3 linked regions of the Jilunia laotingensis genome follow. The main gene of each other region encodes a partner of the protein of the gene in region 3 in a complex. Links are inferred from orthologs where the notes say so. Each region holds a gene or a part of one and is shown on either strand. Other genes may lie near its edges.

The links. The genes of interacting proteins can lie anywhere in the genome.
Region 1: the proteins of tsaD (region 3) and tsaE are in contact, whole or in part, in a crystal structure (PDB 6N9A), measured with the Thermotoga maritima proteins. The link is inferred for Jilunia laotingensis from one-to-one orthologs. Residues at the interface, in WP_004082750.1 of Thermotoga maritima: Cys10, Asp11, Arg49, His50, Leu82, Gly84, Gly135, Gly136, Glu154, Thr155, Leu156, Asp157, Asp158, Ser159, Glu162, Asp165, Lys166, Arg169, Leu170, Tyr175, Lys213, Thr214, Leu217, Tyr218, Gln221, Arg222, Asn324; in WP_004082108.1 of Thermotoga maritima: Leu37, Gly38, Lys46, Lys57, Val59, Lys60, Ser61, Thr63, Phe64, Thr65, Leu66, Met67, Val69, Pro71, Tyr82, Arg83, Leu84, Asp86, Asp88, Phe89, Asp93, Ile128, Asp130, Glu131, Arg134.
Region 2: the proteins of tsaD (region 3) and tsaB are in contact, whole or in part, in a solved structure (PDB 4WQ4), measured with the Escherichia coli proteins. The link is inferred for Jilunia laotingensis from one-to-one orthologs.

The regions. Positions count from the first base shown.
Region 1 is NZ_JACRTF010000001.1:555,590-558,492, forward strand. The notes cover bases 48-2,874. They hold tsaE (tRNA (adenosine(37)-N6)-threonylcarbamoyltransferase complex ATPase subunit type 1 TsaE), read left to right. Parts: upstream 48-1,166; coding sequence 1,167-1,583; downstream 1,584-2,874. Other genes in these bases: porX (T9SS response regulator signal transducer PorX), read left to right, coding at 48-1,104; H8744_RS02255 (immunity 17 family protein), read left to right, coding at 1,594-1,806; H8744_RS02260 (DUF58 domain-containing protein), read right to left, coding at 1,811-2,874. In the rest of the region: more of porX, read left to right, coding at 1-47; more of H8744_RS02260, read right to left, coding at 2,875-2,903. UniProt on the Escherichia coli protein: Required for the formation of a threonylcarbamoyl group on adenosine at position 37 (t(6)A37) in tRNAs that read codons beginning with adenine.
Region 2 is NZ_JACRTF010000001.1:2,539,722-2,542,662, forward strand. The notes cover bases 48-2,912. They hold tsaB (tRNA (adenosine(37)-N6)-threonylcarbamoyltransferase complex dimerization subunit type 1 TsaB), read left to right. Parts: upstream 48-1,067; coding sequence 1,068-1,757; downstream 1,758-2,912. Other genes in these bases: H8744_RS09675 (sensor histidine kinase), read right to left, coding at 48-892; H8744_RS09685 (DUF4290 domain-containing protein), read left to right, coding at 1,806-2,420; murA (UDP-N-acetylglucosamine 1-carboxyvinyltransferase), read left to right, coding at 2,446-2,912. Also shown: more of H8744_RS09675, read right to left, coding at 1-47; more of murA, read left to right, coding at 2,913-2,941. UniProt on the Escherichia coli protein: Required for the formation of a threonylcarbamoyl group on adenosine at position 37 (t(6)A37) in tRNAs that read codons beginning with adenine.
Region 3 is NZ_JACRTF010000001.1:3,693,570-3,696,592, forward strand. The notes cover bases 72-3,018. They hold tsaD (tRNA (adenosine(37)-N6)-threonylcarbamoyltransferase complex transferase subunit TsaD), read left to right. Parts: upstream 72-1,008; coding sequence 1,009-2,028; downstream 2,029-3,018. Other genes in these bases: H8744_RS14285 (translocation/assembly module TamB domain-containing protein), read right to left, coding at 72-773; H8744_RS14295 (CinA family nicotinamide mononucleotide deamidase-related protein), read left to right, coding at 2,045-3,018. In the rest of the region: more of H8744_RS14285, read right to left, coding at 1-71; more of H8744_RS14295, read left to right, coding at 3,019-3,023.

The sequences.
Region 1 (2,903 bases), 3.1 Mb from region 3 along the record:
CGTCTTGTGTACTGGGAACTGGAACTGGAAGCCAGTGACAGCCCCATGAGCGAGATGTTGTCCATGCAGAAAACGGAAGCCAATAATGCGTTTGCGAAGTTTATCAAACGCAACTATTTCGACTGGATAGCGGGAATGAACCCCAAAGCTCCGAAAGCAGACCGTCCGATGATGAGTCCCGATCTTATGAAACGTACGCTGTTCCCTCTGCTCGATCAAGGAGAAAAGGTGTTTTTCTTGGTTCTCGATAACTTCCGTTACGACCAATGGCGGGTGGTAGCCGAGGAAGTGGCGGAGCTTTTCACCTTTGAAGAGCAACTTTATTTCAGCATCCTTCCTACTGCCACACAATATGCACGGAATGCCATCTTCTCAGGGTTGATGCCCGACCAGATAGCTCGCATGTTCCCCGACTTATGGGTAGACGAAGATGAAGAAGAGAGCAAGAACCTCAATGAAGCACCTCTCATACAAACATGTCTGGATCGCTTCCGCCGCAGCAATACATTTTCTTATCACAAGATTAATGATGTCGCAGGAGGTGAACGCCTGTTGGCGCAACTCCCCAAGTTGATGCAGAATGACTTGAACGTGGTAGTGTTCAATTTCATCGATATGCTCAGCCATTCGCGCACGGAAAGTAAAATGATACGCGAGTTGGCTTCAACGGAAGCTGCTTACCGTAGCCTTACCCTCTCCTGGTTTCGCCACTCGGCATTACGCGATCTGTTGAAAGAGTTGTCCGAACGAGGGGTAAGAGTAGTCATCACAACCGACCATGGCAGTATCCGCGTGGATAATCCCATCAGGGTACAGGCCAATAATGGGGAGATCAATACGAACTTGCGTTATAAGTTATCACGCAACATGTCATACAACCCCAAACAAGTATTTGAAATCTCCCGGCCGGCAGATGCTTTGTTGCCATCACCCAATGTCAGCACCAAATATATCTTTGCCAGTGGACGGGACTTTTTGGCATATCCTAACAATTTCAACTATTACGTACAGTACTATACCGATACCTTCCAGCACGGCGGTATCTCGATGGAGGAGATGATGATTCCGTTGATTACTCTGAAAAGCCGTACCCCACGTGGATAAACGAGATGAACGAGTGCAAAAGACAGATAACAAAGTAAACAATCATAAATAAATATACCCGTATGGAAATCAAGATTCAATCATTAGACCATATCCATGAAGCCGCCCGCGAATTTATCGCTGCTATGGGCGATAACACAGTCTTTGCCCTTTACGGTAAGATGGGAGCAGGCAAAACAACTTTTGTAAAAGCATTATGCGAAGAACTTGGCGTAAGCGACGTTATCACCTCTCCGACTTTTGCCATTGTCAACGAGTATCGTTCGGATGAAGGTGGAGAACTTATATACCACTTCGATTTCTACCGTATCAAGAAATTGAGTGAAGTATATGACATGGGATATGAAGATTATTTCTATAGCGGTGCCCTCTGTTTCATCGAATGGCCGGAATTGGTAGAAGACCTCTTGCCGGGTGATGCCGTAAAAGTAAACATAGAAGAACTGGAAGACGGCAGCCGCTGTATCACACTCCAATGACAGGACATCAATGACAGGACATCACTTTGTACAAGGAATTTTCGTTGTCGCAGGGATCATCTCCCTAGCGGCAGCGATCTTCGATTGGGATTGGTTCTTCACTGCCCGTAACTCCCAAAGTATAGTAAGATGGGCAGGACGAAAACGGGCACGTATCTTGTACGGAATGCTGGGTATCCTGCTTATCGTCATGGCGGCTTGGTTCTACGGACAAACCAAATAAGAGCTTAAATCAATTGACGCGACTTCATCTCCAGATACTTATTGATAACATCGATCGAAAGATTCTCGGGTGTAGTTAGTACAGAATAGATGCCATTTTGTTTCAAGGTTGTCACGATAAGGCGTTTTTCATAAGTAAACTTTTCAGCAATGACATGACGGTAGTACTCTTCTGTATTGACAGGATTTCTGTTAATGTATTCCTTCAATTCGGAATCTTCGAAAAAGACGACCAACAGACGGTGTTGCCGAGAGAGTTGTTGTAAATAGGGCAACTGCCGGTTCATACTATTTAAATTGCTGAAATTCGTATAAAGGACGAGCAGGCTCCGCTTACTTACATGCTTTGATAAATGCACACACAAAGCGGAAAAGTCAGTTTCTCCATAAGTGGTTTCCTGCGCATAAAGTTTCTCAAGTAAAGTCTGCATCTGCCCACTTTGACGAGATGCGGGAACAAAGGTATCAAAATGCTCGTTGAATGTCACCAATCCGGCTTTATCGTCACGGCGCATAGCTACATATGAGAGTACCAATGAAGCATTAATTGCATAGTCCAACAAGGTCATCCCACGAAAAGCCTGTTGCATCACGCGACCTTTATCTATCACATTATATATCTGCTGAGAACGTTCGTCCTGATAAACATTCACCATCAGTTGATGCCTCCGCGCACTTGCCTTCCAATTAATGGTTCGGTAATCATCTCCTTTTACATATTCCTTGATCTGCTCAAATTCGGTTTGATGACCAACCCTGCGAATTTTCTTAATACCGATCTCCGTCAGATTGTCACTCATAGCAAGCAATTCGTAGCGATGAAGCATTAAGAACGAAGGATATACTTTTACTTTCTCCTGTTCCGCACAGGTAAATCGTCGTTGCACCAAACCAATGCGATCGGATACAAAAACACGGATATGACCAAAAGCATATGTCCCTCTGCGAGTAGGCCGAAGAGTGTATTTTATAGTCTTACCCTCACCAGGAGAGAGCTTCAAATGAAAACATACATCCCGCAATTGGAAAACAACCGGGATTTCATCTATAACGGAAAGAGTGATTGGGAAAGAGTAACTACTTTCCACTCGCAAACGT
Region 2 (2,941 bases), 1.2 Mb from region 3 along the record:
CATGCATCGCCCCACGAATTAATTGTGTATAAAAATCTACATACGTATTATCCTTATATAGAAAAGGACGTGGATACATCACTGCCGAAACTGTATAAAAGTCTTTATGAGCATTGATCGCATCAGTGGTCACTTGTTGCAGTCTTTTGTAATCTTGTTCTTGGTTGTATCCGCTACTTAGAAGGGAAAATATGCTGCTTAGGTAGTATCTTTTAGTATAAAGGGGGAATTCCTGTGCAATGTCCCAAGCCTCCTGCCATAGGGGTATCTGTTCTTTATAAACGCCCTTCTTTCCTTGGCCATTCATTTCCCAAACTCTCATTAGACCTTCATTGTAGAGACGGTTTACTTTTTGATATTTATCTTCATGAGGTTGTAATGCCTGGAATTCATTACGTATTTGCTTGAAAAGTTCTTTTTGAGTGTTTGCATCATTCTCTGTATTTATCTTCCGGTTGATTATGGTCATTTTGAAGAACGTGGCTGCACCTTCAGCGGGCGTGCCTTTTTCGATATCGGCAATTGTTTTGATGTAATAATTATAAAGTGAATCTTCTTTTTCTTCGTGGGTGGCATGGCGAATGACGATGTTCATAATTGATACGAAAAGTCCGTATACATCACGACCTTCTTTTGATTCATTGAACAATTGCCTGACATAGCCTGCTTCGTTATTCATACCTTCCGTGACATCTTTGAGGTCGAGCAGTAGCTCTATACGCTTATGCGGGTCTTTTGCTTTGTCTAACGCTATGTTCAGACTGTCTTCACGAATGGGCATGGGAGAAGTTAATCTGCCTTCCGGATTATCTTCCTGAGATGCTTGTGCCTGAGTTGTGATAGTGCTAAGACAGAAGAAAACGAAATATAGGATATACCGCAGATTACTCATGCCATATTATAACTTGTTTATTCATTAGTTTTACTTGTATAAAACAGCCTGCTAAGATATACAAAATATTTCTGAAGTCAATGATTTTGAACTAAAATATGCTATAATTTATCCTACAGTGTGGTAATCTGAAAATAATCCGTTAAATTTGCGACAATTTAATAATCTGATAATTATGTCATGTATCTTACATATAGAGACCTCTACCACCGTATGTTCGGTAGCGGTAAGTGAAGATGGGCAGACTATTTTTGTGCAGGAAGATCTTAAAGGCCCTTCACATGCCGTGTCCTTGGGAGTCTTTGTTGATGAGGCTTTGTCGTTTATCGATAACCATGCCATTCCATTGGATGCGGTAGCTGTGAGTTGTGGACCTGGTTCATATACAGGGCTCCGTATCGGGGTTTCGATGGCTAAGGGCATTTGTTATGGAAGGAATGTTCCGTTGATAGGTATTCCTACTTTGGAAGTATTATCCGTACCCGTTTTGCTTTATCATGAATTGCCGGAAAATGCCTACCTTTGTCCCATGATCGATGCTCGCCGAATGGAAGTATATGCGGCCATTTATGATCGTAGTCTGAATGTCGTACGGGAAATTTCAGCCGATATTGTAGATGAAAATTCTTACCTTGACATTTTGAATGAACATCCGGTTTATTTCTTTGGGAATGGAGCGGGCAAATGCCGTGAGAAGATTACACATCCGAATGCACATTTCATCGATGACATTCATCCTTTGGCAAAGATGATGTTTCCTTTGGCCGAAAAAGCTGTGGCAAACAAGGAATATAAGGATGTAGCTTACTTTGAACCTTTCTATTTGAAAGAATTTGTGGCTTCACTGCCGAAAAAGCTGTTATAGCTTCTCGTTTCTTTTGATTTCTATTAATTAAATATTTAATTTTCGCTTATGCAATATAACACCCAGCAGAAAAGGATGCCGCTTCCAGAATATGGGCGAAGTATACAGAACATGGTTGATTTTGCACTTACAATTCAGGACCCGGCAGAGCGTCAGCGTTGTGCAAATACCATTATTAATATCATGGGAAATATGTTCCCTCATTTAAGGGATGTGCCCGATTTTAAGCATAAACTGTGGGATCATCTGGCTATCATGGCCGATTTTAAACTGGACATTAAGTATCCTTATGAGGTGATCCGTGAAGAAAATCTGGGTACGAAACCGGACATGATTCCTTATCCCAGTACTAAAATCCGTTATCGTCATTATGGTCGTACACTAGAGATATTGATCAAGAAAGCATGTGATTATCCGGAAGGGGATGAAAAGAGAAATTTAGTGGCCCTGATCTGTAACCATATGAAGAAAGATTATATGGCTTGGAACAAGGATACGGTCGATGAACGTAAAATAGCAGAGGACCTTGCGGAACTTTCTAATGGTAAGTTGCGGATGGATGATGACATCATTCGTTTGATGGCCGATCGCCTTGCTCAGAATTATCGTCCGAAGATGAATTATAATAATAACCGGAATAATAATCAGCGAAGAAAATACTAATCTCTCGCCATAAACCATCCTATCTATGGCTTCATTTGTAATCGAAGGAGGGCACAAGCTTTGTGGTGAAATTCATCCACAAGGTGCTAAAAACGAGGTATTGCAGATCATCTGCGCTACATTGCTTACTGCCGAGGAAGTAATAGTAAATAATATTCCCGACATTCTGGATGTCAACAACCTCATCCAATTGATGAGAGACATGGGGGTGACAGTTGCAAAACAGGGTATTGACTCATATAGTTTCAAAGCGGAAAATGTGGATCTTGCTTATCTGGAAAGTGACGAGTTTCTGAAGAAGTGTTCCAGTCTTCGCGGTTCGGTGATGCTGATCGGGCCAATGGTAGCTCGTTTTGGTAAAGCAATGATATCCAAGCCGGGTGGAGATAAGATAGGCCGCCGCCGTTTGGATACTCATTTTATCGGTATCCAGAATCTGGGAGCTGATTTCAAATATAACGATGAACGTGAGATTTTTGAAATTGCTGCCGATAAGTTGCACGGAACATACATGCTTTTGG
Region 3 (3,023 bases):
TGATTGATGGTACCGCTTACGTCTACATCCACTTCTATTTTCTCCTTAAAATTGGATAGAGCCGGTACAAACGGAGAAATATCCTTCAAAGTAATATAGGATGGAAGTGTACGGAAGGAAAAACGAACCTTCTGTGCAAAGTCATTAAAGGCATTCAAGCTGTCGTAATCCATGCGTATGGTATCCATTTTGAATGAAGTGCCGGGAAGCTCGATAGCAAAATTTTCTATTGCCATTGCCTTTTCGTTAGCTAATAGTTTAAGACTTAGCTTCTTAAGCTCGAATCCGGATTGCTCATCCACACTCAAACGTTTGATCGAGGCATTCACCGAGTCGTTTTGTAACGCTTTCAGTGATATGTTGGCAATAATATTCTGCAAACGGACATGTTTAGCATTAAATTTGCCGGGAGTTTCTTCTTCGGAGAGTACATCATAAGCTAATTTCCCACGACGGATTAACACTGAGTTAATGCGCAAGTCCAGATTCTTCTTTTTCTTCAAACTGTCTTTGGATGCAAATGCATCGAGTACGAATTTGAAGTTTGGCGGTGAATCCGGTGTTTTTTTATTCAGATTGATGTTGAATCCGAATAGCTGCACGCTACTTATAGTGATTTTACCTTTAAAAAGAGGAAGTATTTCGAATTTTGCAGAAAGCCGGGTGACTTTCAGCATCTCTTTTCCCGATCGGTCATCCAGTAGAACGTCGTCGATGATGATTCGATTCAGAAGCCCCATATCTATACGTCCGATGGTCAGTTCGGTACCCATAACCTGAGAAAGCTCTCGGGCTACGAACGTAGCAAATTTCTGTTGAACAAATGGTATGTTCAACAAAACTATGACCCCGATATATACTCCCAGTACGATACCGAGTATCCAACGTACAGTCTTTTTCAGCGTTCTGATAGGCGGTTACTTTAATTTAGCCAACAAAAATATAAAATATTACGTTACGAATCTTACTTTTATCATTACTTTTGCACCGTTTAAACATCAAAAACTTATGAGTACAATAATATTAGGAATCGAATCCTCTTGTGATGATACGTCGGCAGCCGTTATCAAGGATGGTTATTTGCTGTCGAATGTGGTATCCAGTCAGGCTGTGCATGAGGCATATGGGGGGGTAGTTCCCGAACTAGCTTCGCGCGCGCATCAGCAGAACATCGTGCCGGTGGTTCATGAAGCATTGAAACGTGCCGGAGTGACGAAAGAAGAACTGAGTGCAGTGGCTTTTACTCGTGGTCCGGGGCTGATGGGTTCGTTACTTGTTGGTGTTTCGTTTGCTAAAGGTTTTGCACGTTCTCTTAATATTCCGATGATTGATGTTAATCATCTGACAGGTCATGTCTTAGCCCATTTTATTAAAGCGGAAGGTGAAGAGAATGTACAGCCGGAATTTCCCTTCCTTTGCTTGCTCGTATCGGGTGGAAATTCTCAGATCGTTTTGGTGAAAGCATACAATGATATGGAAATTCTGGGACAGACAATCGATGATGCTGCCGGAGAAGCGATTGATAAATGTTCCAAGGTCATGGGGCTTGGTTATCCCGGTGGTCCGATTATCGATAAACTGGCTCGTCAGGGGAATCCGAAAGCCTATACTTTTAGCAAACCGCATATTCCGGGATTGGATTATAGTTTCAGCGGGCTGAAGACTTCCTTCCTTTATTCCTTGCGTGACTGGTTGAAGGATGATCCTGATTTCATCGAAAATCATAAAGTTGATCTGGCCGCTTCACTGGAAGCAACGGTGGTAGATATCCTGATGGATAAGCTTCGCAAAGCTGCCAAACAATATAAAATCAATCAAGTAGCGGTGGCAGGAGGCGTATCGGCCAATAACGGCTTGAGGAATGCCTTCCGGGAACATGCCGAAAAGTACGGTTGGAAAATATTCATACCTAAATTCAGCTATACGACTGATAATGCTGCAATGATTGCCATAACAGGCTATTTCAAATATTTGGATAAGGATTTCTGCTCGATAGACCTTCCGGCATATTCACGCGTGACCTTATAATATTAGAGAACTATCTATGTTTGCAGAGATTATTACTATCGGTGACGAATTACTGATAGGGCAGGTGACTGATACAAATTCCGCTTGGATGGGGCGCGAGTTGAATAAAATAGGTATTGAGGTGCATCGAGTCGTTTCGGTCCGTGACCGTGCTGACGAAATAACGGAAGCTGTGGACGATGCGATGAATAGGGCTAATATCGTGCTTGTCACTGGTGGATTGGGCCCTACCAAAGACGATATAACCAAACAGACTCTATGTGCCTATTTTGGTACGGAGTTGGTTTTCAGCGAAGAGGTTTTTGAAAATGTTAAGCGCGTTTTGGCAGGAAAGATTCCTATGAATGCGCTGAATAAAAGCCAAGCTATGGTTCCAAAGGATTGCTTGGTTATAAATAATCGGGTAGGAAGTGCTTCCGTCAGTTGGTTCGAAAGAGACGGTAAGGTATTGGTTTCCATGCCCGGTGTGCCCCAGGAGATGACAACCGTGATGACTGAAGAAGTTCTTCCTCGTTTACGTGAGAAGTTTGATACGGATGTGATTATGCATAAGACTTTTACAGTGAAGAATTATCCCGAATCCGTGCTTGCCGAAAAGCTTGAATCGTGGGAAGTTGCTCTGCCCGAATGCATAAAACTGGCCTACCTGCCGAAATTGGGTATTATCCGGTTGCGTCTGACGGGCAGGGGAAGAGATGGGTTGTCTGTAAAGCTGGCTTTGGAAAAAGAGAGTCGTAAACTGGAAGAAATATTAGGAGATGATATCTTTGACGAAGAGGATACCCCGCTTGAAATACTTGTTGGAAATCTTCTAAAAAAGAAGAATTTGACCGTATCCACCGCGGAAAGCTGTACGGGAGGAAGCATTGCCGCCCGACTGACTTCTGTTCCCGGAAGTTCGGAATATTTTAAAGGTGGAATCGTGGCTTATTCGAATGAAGTGAAGGAAGAACTATTGCATGTTTCGTCCGTTACCCTTCAGGAACGCGGTGCTG